Regions from separate parts of the Bacillus sp. T-10(2022) genome, predicted to be linked through region 4. Evidence: riboswitches for the same ligand, from Rfam matches in the RefSeq annotation. Region 4 holds a riboswitch; each other region holds the start of a gene.
What was found. Region 4 has a riboswitch for thiamine pyrophosphate ahead of tenA (thiaminase II). Riboswitches for the same ligand answer to the same signal wherever they lie in the genome.
Positions count from the first base shown of each region.

Region 1: it holds a riboswitch for thiamine pyrophosphate, as region 4 does, so the genes downstream of both, thiC (phosphomethylpyrimidine synthase ThiC) here and tenA (thiaminase II) in region 4, are expected to answer to the same signal.
Region 2: it holds a riboswitch for thiamine pyrophosphate, as region 4 does, so the genes downstream of both, OSJ91_RS20445 (ABC transporter substrate-binding protein) here and tenA (thiaminase II) in region 4, are expected to answer to the same signal.
Region 3: it holds a riboswitch for thiamine pyrophosphate, as region 4 does, so the genes downstream of both, tenA (thiaminase II) here and tenA (thiaminase II) in region 4, are expected to answer to the same signal.

Region 1 covers NZ_CP113518.1:4,793,664-4,795,839, reverse strand. The annotation lists gene OSJ91_RS23600 (HAD family hydrolase) at 136-924, shown strand; TPP riboswitch at 1,041-1,155, shown strand; gene thiC (phosphomethylpyrimidine synthase ThiC) at 1,291-2,176, shown strand, end outside.
Region 2 covers NZ_CP113518.1:4,181,730-4,183,905, reverse strand. The annotation lists gene OSJ91_RS20450 (protein-glutamine gamma-glutamyltransferase) at 1-326, opposite strand, end outside; TPP riboswitch at 641-750, shown strand; gene OSJ91_RS20445 (ABC transporter substrate-binding protein) at 885-1,880, shown strand; gene OSJ91_RS20440 (thiamine-binding protein) at 1,892-2,176, shown strand; gene OSJ91_RS20435 (ABC transporter permease) at 2,173-2,176, shown strand, end outside.
Region 3 covers NZ_CP113518.1:1,595,733-1,597,908, forward strand. The annotation lists gene thiW (energy coupling factor transporter S component ThiW) at 1-131, opposite strand, end outside; gene tenA (thiaminase II) at 147-836, opposite strand; TPP riboswitch at 926-1,030, opposite strand; SAM riboswitch class I at 1,188-1,292, shown strand; gene OSJ91_RS07835 (Fur-regulated basic protein FbpA) at 1,467-1,655, shown strand; gene OSJ91_RS07840 (aspartyl-phosphate phosphatase Spo0E family protein) at 1,907-2,101, shown strand; gene OSJ91_RS07845 (GNAT family N-acetyltransferase) at 2,170-2,176, opposite strand, start outside.
Region 4 covers NZ_CP113518.1:2,542,688-2,544,863, forward strand. The annotation lists gene OSJ91_RS12400 (MFS transporter) at 1-125, shown strand, start outside; TPP riboswitch at 648-777, shown strand; gene tenA (thiaminase II) at 913-1,596, shown strand; gene OSJ91_RS12410 (ECF transporter S component) at 1,611-2,176, shown strand, end outside.

The sequences.
Region 1 (2,176 bases), 2.3 Mb from region 4:
TAAGTGGATAAGGGTTTCCCACTAGAAAAGGTAAGTCATTTTCCGAATAGTTATTCTTTTTTTATTGGTTGTGGTTTATTATTGTAATAGTGTAATTTTTACGAATTCAATAATAGGGAAAGAGGGGTGGACATTTTGCTGAAGGCAGTTTTTTTTGATTTAGATGATACATTACTATGGGATCAGAAAAGTGTAAAAGAGGCTTTTGTGGCCACATGTGAAGTGGCCAAGGAGAAATATGATCTGAATGTCGACGAGTTTGAAGAAGCTGTGCGAAAGGAAGCGCGTGAGCTTTACTCTTCTTACGATACATATGCATTCACACAAATGATCGGAATCAACCCATTTGAGGGGCTATGGGGAAATTTCCAGGATGATCATGATGAATTCAGGAAGATGGCCGGGATTGCTCCGGCTTATCGGAAAGAAGCGTGGACGAGAGGGTTATTGGCATTAGGGATCGATGACCCGGAATTTGGGCTTGAACTGGCAGAACGTTTCCCTGCCGAGAGACGCAAAAAGCCATTTATCTATGAAGAAACATTCCGTGTTCTGGATGAATTAAAAGGGAAGTATAAATTACTATTGCTTACGAACGGATCTCCTGAGCTGCAAAATACCAAACTTGAAATTACGCCTGAACTGGTTCCTTATTTCGACCAAATCGTGATATCAGGCGCATTTGGAAGAGGTAAACCGGATGCCTCCATTTTTGAGCATGCTTTGGAAATCATGGAGCTTGATAAAGATGAAGTATTGATGGTCGGCGATAATTTAATGACGGATATCCTTGGAGCATCACGGGTAGGCATAAAGTCGGTTTGGATAAATCGCCATGATAAGGAACGGAATGAAGTGATTCCAACCTATGAAATCAAGCATTTAGAGGAGCTCTACCCTATCCTTGAGGGCCTGGGGAATTAATTGACGGCTCTCCTTCAAATAACAAATTTTTGAGAGTTGTAATGAAAATATTAGGTCTTTCAAATTATTTACAGAATGAAAAGGGTGAGATATAGTTATCCTGTAATCAATTAAATTATTCAGACTAGGGGTGTCCAATATAAGTTGGGCTGAGAGAGAAGCGCTTAAGCTTCTTAACCCTCAGGACCTGATCTGGTTCATACCAGCGTGGGGAAGTTAGAATCTACTAAACAATGACATTTCAATTGGTCATTTCTGTAGCCATACTAACGTTAGCCAGGTCTTAAATATGAGATCTGGCTTTTTCGTGCGAAATGGATTGGATTTTGTCCTTTTTAAATGAACTTAAAAAGGAGAAATGAAATCATGATGAGTAATTCAGTAAATGACATGAACGTTTCAATTATGTCCAGTTTTGCCGGGAGTAAAAAAGTGTACGTTGAGGGATCTAGACCCGATATTAGGGTACCCATGCGTGAAATTAAGCTAAGTCCGACTACAGGGTCATTCGGCGAAGAGGAGAATCCGCCTTTACGAGTATATGACACAAGCGGTTTTTATACGGATTCAGAATATCCCATTGATATTCATAAAGGTCTTGCCCCGATTAGACGCAGCTGGGTTCTGGAAAGGGAAGATGTTGAAGAGTATGAAGGGCGTGAAATAAAGCCCGAAGATAACGGGTATAAAAAAGAGTCACGAACCAAAGCAGAAGTTTTTCCGGGATTGAAAAGAAAACCATTGCGTGCAGCGAATGGGCAAAACGTAACCCAGCTCCATTATGCCCGAAAAGGTATCATAACTCCGGAAATGGAGTTCATCTCGATCAGGGAAAATGTAGCCCCTGAGTTTGTAAGAGAAGAGGTAGCTAGCGGGAGGGCGATCATACCGGCAAATATTAACCATCCTGAAAGTGAGCCCATGATTATCGGACGTAATTTTCATGTGAAAATAAATGCGAATATTGGAAATTCCGCTGTTAGTTCATCGATCGAAGCTGAAGTGGAGAAAATGACTTGGGCTACACGTTGGGGTGCAGACAACATAATGGATCTTTCCACCGGAAAGAATATTCACACGACCCGGGAATGGATTATCAGGAATTCACCTGTGCCAGTTGGGACGGTTCCGATATATCAAGCATTGGAAAAAGTGAATGGAGTCGCGGAAGATTTAAATTGGGAAGTTTTCCGGGATACATTAATCGAGCAGGCTGAGCAAGGTGTCGATTACTTCACCATACACGCCGGTG
Region 2 (2,176 bases), 1.6 Mb from region 4:
CCATTCATGAAAATGTCAACAAGCGCAGCATGAGGGAGAATCCCTGGCTGAAGGGTAAAGGTGCCATCCTTTGAAAGGTGCCAATATTTTTGATTGGATTGAGATTCCTCAAGTGTGGAAAATTCCGGACCACTTTTATCCAACGCAATAGCTGCCTCTATGACTCGGTTCCTCAGCTGTATCTCGAAATTAAAATCCCCAAAGTTCCGGTATTCAAAAACGTTAGAATCTTCCGCCAAGCATTGAAGAGTTTCAAGTGATTTGGCAGATGCTGTACCTGGTTGGATTTGACTGACATCTAACCATTTGTGATTAATCTTTATCATGATCATATCCACCTTTTGCTTATGAAATTAAGGGTTTAATAAAACCGGTAAACAAAAATGTCTACAGGTAATGCTCATTATATGAATGCTTGCAAAGAAATGACTATTTGATAAGTGTCCGCCACCGTTGCAGCCAAGAATGATTAGAAAGGAAAGAGGCAGAATTATTTTGCTTTCAATGATTTTCGTTCCAAAAGATGTTTTGCAAGAAATCCTAAAGTGCCAGGAATACCTTTCCAATTAGTGAGAAGAAGCAAATTAGTATTCCTTTTTCCCTATGAATTGATATAATGAGAGAGAAAAGTTCATATGTGCGAGAAATGTAGGGGGGCCAGTACTGCTGGCTGAGATTGCATCCTTTAGATGCTGACTCTTTGAACCTGATCTGGATGATGCCAGCGGAGGGAACATATTATTACTGATTTTCTGTTTTGTATGTTAACGTCCGAATTCATCTTCGGGCGTTTTTTGCTTTTTTATCCAGTATTTGAATAGAACCTGGAGCCCCATTATGGTTCCGGCATATGGATCTTATAAGATGTGTAGGAGGATAATGACTTGAATAAATTCTTACCACTGTTAACTTCGTTGTTCCTTTTGGCTGGATGCGGTGCAGGCGGAACTAATGAAAAAGAAGAAGCATCTAAAAATGAAGAATTAAAAAAGGTATCGGTCGTGCTCGATTGGACACCGAATACAAACCATACAGGATTGTATGTAGCCAAGGAAAAAGGTTATTTTAAAGACCAAGGTCTTGATGTGGAAATTATCATGCCAGGTGAAGCTGGAGCGGATAAGCTTGTCGCTTCAGGAAAATCTGAATTTGGCGTGAGCTACCAGGAGGGCATAACGCAGGCCCGCGTGCAGGGCGTGCCGATTGTTTCGGTTGCTGCCGTCATCCAGCATAATACCTCTGGATTCGCTTCCCCTGAGGCAAAGAACATTAAAACTCCCAAGGATTTTGAAGGGAAAACGTATGGTGGCTGGGGGTCTCCGGTTGAAAAGGCCATTATTGATTCACTAATGAAAAAAGAAAATGCGGATGTAAATGAAGTGGATATAGTCAATACAGGAGACATGGATTTTTTCACTTCGGTTAAAAGGGATATAGATTTTGCCTGGATTTATTATGGATGGACAGGCATTGAGGCTGAGTTGCGAAATGAAAAGCTTAATATGGTTTACTTAACCGAATACTCAGATAAGCTTGATTACTATACGCCTGTTTTGACTACAAATGAAAAGATGATAAAAGAAGATCCCGAAACTGTTAAAGCATTCGTTCATGCAGCATCGAAAGGGTACCAGTTTGCGATTAAGAATCCTGCTGATGCAGCAGACATGTTAATTAAGTCTGCGCCGGATCTTGATGCAAAACTAGTTAAGAAAAGCCAGGAGTGGCTTGCAGCCAAGTATCAGGATGATGCTCCGCGTTGGGGTGAACAAAAACTGGAAATCTGGAAGAATTACAGTGATTGGATGACTGAAAACAAGCTTCTTGAAGGTGATTTCGATCCTGAAAAGGCATTTACCAATGAATTTTTACCAAAATAGGAGGAAATACAATGGCCAATTCATTAATTAGTATACAAATTATCCCTAAAGGGAAAAATGTCATCCCTATGGTCGATGAAGCAATCAAGATCATTGAAGAATCAGGTGTCAAGTATGAGGTTCACCCGCTTGAAACGACAATGGAGGGCGAGCTTTCCGAACTTTTTGCCGTGATAGAAAAAATGAATGTAAGAATGATTGAAATAGGATCGCCGAATGTCATTTCGCAAGTGAAAATATTATATCAGCCAAGCGGGATTACGATGGATACGTTAACGGAGAAATATCGGGCATGA
Region 3 (2,176 bases), 950 kb from region 4:
GTGAGGACATTTGCCAGATGCTGAATAGGAAAGACCTTTGCAAATCCTGCAGGGATGAAAATAAATGAACTGGTCAGCGTCGTTATAGCCGTGATCATGGCAGTCAACGTCAGTTTCTTGATGGGATTCATCATCATGTCTGCGACCTACAGCGGCCAATCCTGCTCATTTTGAACCATATCCCAGAATAAATATTCATATCGGGAAGTAACCAAAAAGTGCTTTTCTAATCTAAGAAGTTCCTTTTCTGGCATGCCTTCCGTCAATTCTTCCAACAATGCGATCAGCCACTTGTGTGCTTCCCCGAATTCAGGTGATGAATAGGACCTTATCCAATCTGCGTAGCGATTGTTTTCCAATGCTGCTCCATTTTGTTCTTTTAGTAGCAAACCGATTTCATAATAATCCCAAGCGCAGGGCAGGAGACAGGCGATCAAGTCTGCCAAAGTCCCATGCTGAGCTGCATTTAGCATGTAACCTGTATAGGCTAGAGTGGTGGGAGTAGGTTCTGTTTCTTCCAATTCCTTGGCACTGATCCCGAATTCGGAAGCATATTGCCGATGGATATCCATTTCCACTTGAAGGGTTTCATTTAAAATGCTCGCAAACTTTGCCATGGTTTCGATGTTATGAGCTTTGATGACACCTAAAGCAAAGAGCTTGGAATAATCCATGAGATAGATATAGTCCTGCTTCAGGTAATAGGCAAATTTCTTTTCAGGAAGCGTGCCGTTTCCAATTGCCTGGACAAAGGGATGTGAATGGTTCCTTTTCCAAATCTCTTTTGCCCGTGCATGAAGTCTATCACTGAATGTTTCTGTTTTAATATTCTCCATTGTTCATCCTCCTTTAGAATGGTTCCCGTTGATAATGAAAAACCCCGTTCCTGAATACGGAACGGGGTAGATGGATATAGTCTGTAAATGGACGATATCATCCACTTCCCTCCGCCGGTATGAGCCGGTTCAGGTTCAAAGGGTCCGGAACTATTTCCATCTCAGTCTTAAAAAAGACTCCCCTAGTGGTGTGAATTGTATGTAATTACTGACATCATATCAGAAAGACAAGAAAATGCAACCCGTATTTGAAGAGAGAGCACATTATGTCCAGGAAAAAAGGGAGAACCAGGTAATTGACTTTTGATGATTATTAGGATAGAATCATTTCTACATCATTTATATATCGAATTCTTATCCAGAGAGGTGGAGGGACTTGGCCCAAAGAAACCTCGGCAGCGGACCCGTTTTGGGAACTGTGCTAAATCCAACAAGCATATGCTTGGAAGATAAGAAGAGCCGTACGGACACTGTCAGCCTCTTCTTGAATTAGAAGGGGCTTTTATTTTTGGAAATAACGTTTAGTGACATAATAGAAAAGGTATATATAATTTGGTGAAAATCAAACAAGTTGATAAAGTTAGCTAACTAGAAGCAGGCTCTAGGATGACTAGGAAAGGAGCCATTTACATGGCAGAATTATTTAAGAGGATTGAACAGAGGAAGGCAAAGCTCATTGAAGAGCTATTGGCCAATGGAGTATACAAAACCTCTGATGAAAGGCACCTTTATGATGCCCCATTAAAAGTGCTCGAAGATGAATATAGGATTGTTATAAATAGACCTAATAACGAGTCACCTTCTGAATGGATGACATAGTAAGCGATGGACTATATTTTGGGTTCTTGGATAAGGGATATGATGTAAGCATTCACAGTCTACACTAGTGGATGCTTTTTTGGGTTTAATAGAAAATGACATAAAATATACATAATTAAGAATGAAGTAGGTGTTTTGTCACATTTGACCTATAAAATAACACATTTTATTTCTGGAAAATAGTTGATTTTGACTAGTAGTTTCATTATGATGAAAGTGTAAAAAATTGAATAAATGGGAGGTGTCATATAATGCCTTGCCGTAAGGTAACTATAGAAAGAATTGAAGAAAAGAGACAGGAAATGTTCAAATTAGCAGCAAGTTACGGCTTAACAAGTCTGCTAACTGTTCAAGCAAGTCAAGAATTGGATACGCTATTAAATGCGTTAGCAAGTAAAAGAGAGTCTGAATATTTTTCCCTCCAAAAAGCATATCGTTATTTTTAAATTAGCCAATTCGACCTGTATTAATTTGAAAAAGCTACTGCTCAAGGCAATAGCTCTAAAGAATTATATTAAATA
Region 4 (2,176 bases):
TGGCCTTCACGGTTCCTAGCATAATGGCTGCCTTGGCGTTACTCGTTGTGAAAGAGAGGTATGGCAGCTATGATAAACTACAGCTTGAGGAAAATATAAAACTAAAAGCTACATCGGATGTATAATATTGTTCTTTAGTAGATGGCCTATATGTCAGCGGACAGTCATGCAACTGTTCCCTGCCATATAGGCTATTTTTAGAGAATAAAAGATTTCACGAGTAAAGTTTGAGAATTCACGAGTAAACCAGCTAAATTCACGAGTAAACAGGCCAAACTCACGAGTAAAACAGCCAAATTCACGAGTAAAACGGCCAAACTCACGATTAAAGCAGCTAAGCTCATTAGTAAAGCAGCAGAAATCCCATGTAAACATCAATTTCACGAGTAAAACGTCCAAACTCACGAGTAAAACAGTTAAATTCACGAGTTAAACGGCCAAACTCACGAGTAAACGGGCCAAACTCACGAGTAAATTACGTAATGAAACCCATTGATTAAAGTGCCGTTAAACTGCTGGGTAAATGGGGGTTATGCAAGATTGAAAGGTTAGTAACCCTAAATCATTAAGTTGAAAACTTTCCGTAATACGTTTGACAATTGGATTTATCGTGTTAATATAAAGGCAAATGAAATTTAATATACAATTTGTACCACTAGGGGTGCTTTATAGGTGAAAGTTGATTTTTACCGCAGAAGCTGAGATTAAAGTATGACTTTAAGACCCTTAGAACCTGATCTGGTTTATACCAGCGTAGGGAAGTGGGGTCTGGAACAATACGTTTCTGTATTATTTCAAGTACAACCACTTTCTTTACGTTTAAGAAAGTGGTTTTTTGTTTGCAAAAAAAGGGGTGATAAAAGGTTTTTTTCCGTAACATTTCTTGAAAAATATAATTTGGAGGTAATGGACATGAAGTTTTCAGAGGAAATTCGTCAGGAAGCTGATCATATTTGGGAAGCTAGTTTTAATCACCCGTTTGTTGCAGGAATAGGAGATGGCACATTGCCATTGGAGTGTTTCCGTTTTTATGTCATGCAAGATTCCTATTATTTATCTCATTTTGCTAGAGTTCAAGCTTTAGGGGCAGTCAAAGCTACGGATTTACATACAACAAGCAGGCTTGCGGGCCATGCACAAGGAACATATGAAGCGGAGTTGAAGCTTCATGAGAATTTTTCTGAGAGATTAGGCATCACAAAAGAAGAACGGGATAATTTCAAACCTGCCCCGACTGCTTATGCTTATACCTCCCATATGTATCGTGCGGCATATTCGGGACATTTAGGGGATGTTATTGCAGCTATCTTGCCATGTTACTGGCTGTATTATGAAATAGGTGAAAGACTGCAAGGGTGCATGCCGGAAGAGCCGATTTATCAAGAATGGATAGCGGCTTACGGAGGGGAGTGGTTCCGCACTTTGGTGGAAGAGCAAATTGCGAGGCTTGATGAGATTGCTGAAAAAGTGACAGACGAAGATAAGGAAAGAATGAAAGAGCATTTTATCCTCAGCAGCCAATATGAATACTCATTTTGGGAAATGGCTTATCGTTTAGAGACATGGCCTGTGCATAAGGAAACACTAGAAGTATAAAGGGGAATGAAACAATGAAAAAAGGATTGAAATTAACGGACATATTGGTCACGATCGTAATTGCGGTAGCATTTGGAATCGTTTATATCCTTTGGGGTTCGATCTATTATTCCGTTAAACCATTCGGGTTACATTTGGATCAACTTATTTATGGAATGTGGTTTATAGCTGGCCCCGTCGCCTTTTTAATTTTACGGAAACCGGGTGTGGCACTTTTGGCGGAGATAGCAGCAGCTTCCGGGGAATTCTTTCTTGGTTCACCATGGGGGCTGACCGTGCTGTTATATGGGGTGGTACAAGGTTTGTTCGCGGAACTGGTGTTCATGGCGTTCAAATATAAAAAATTCAATATGCCGGTGGCCGTTTTAGCTGCGATAGCTTCCTGCCTGGCATCAGTTATCATGGATTTTGCATACGGGGAAATAGGTGCGCTTTCTACTTGGAATCTATCGTTATTCATGATAGCGAGGTTTTTGGGTTCCATATTCTTTGCAGGTGTGACTGCTTATTATCTAGTTAAAGTCCTGGAAGCAACAGGTGTAACTAATCTTGTGCGTCCGGTTTCAAATAAAGATTATGC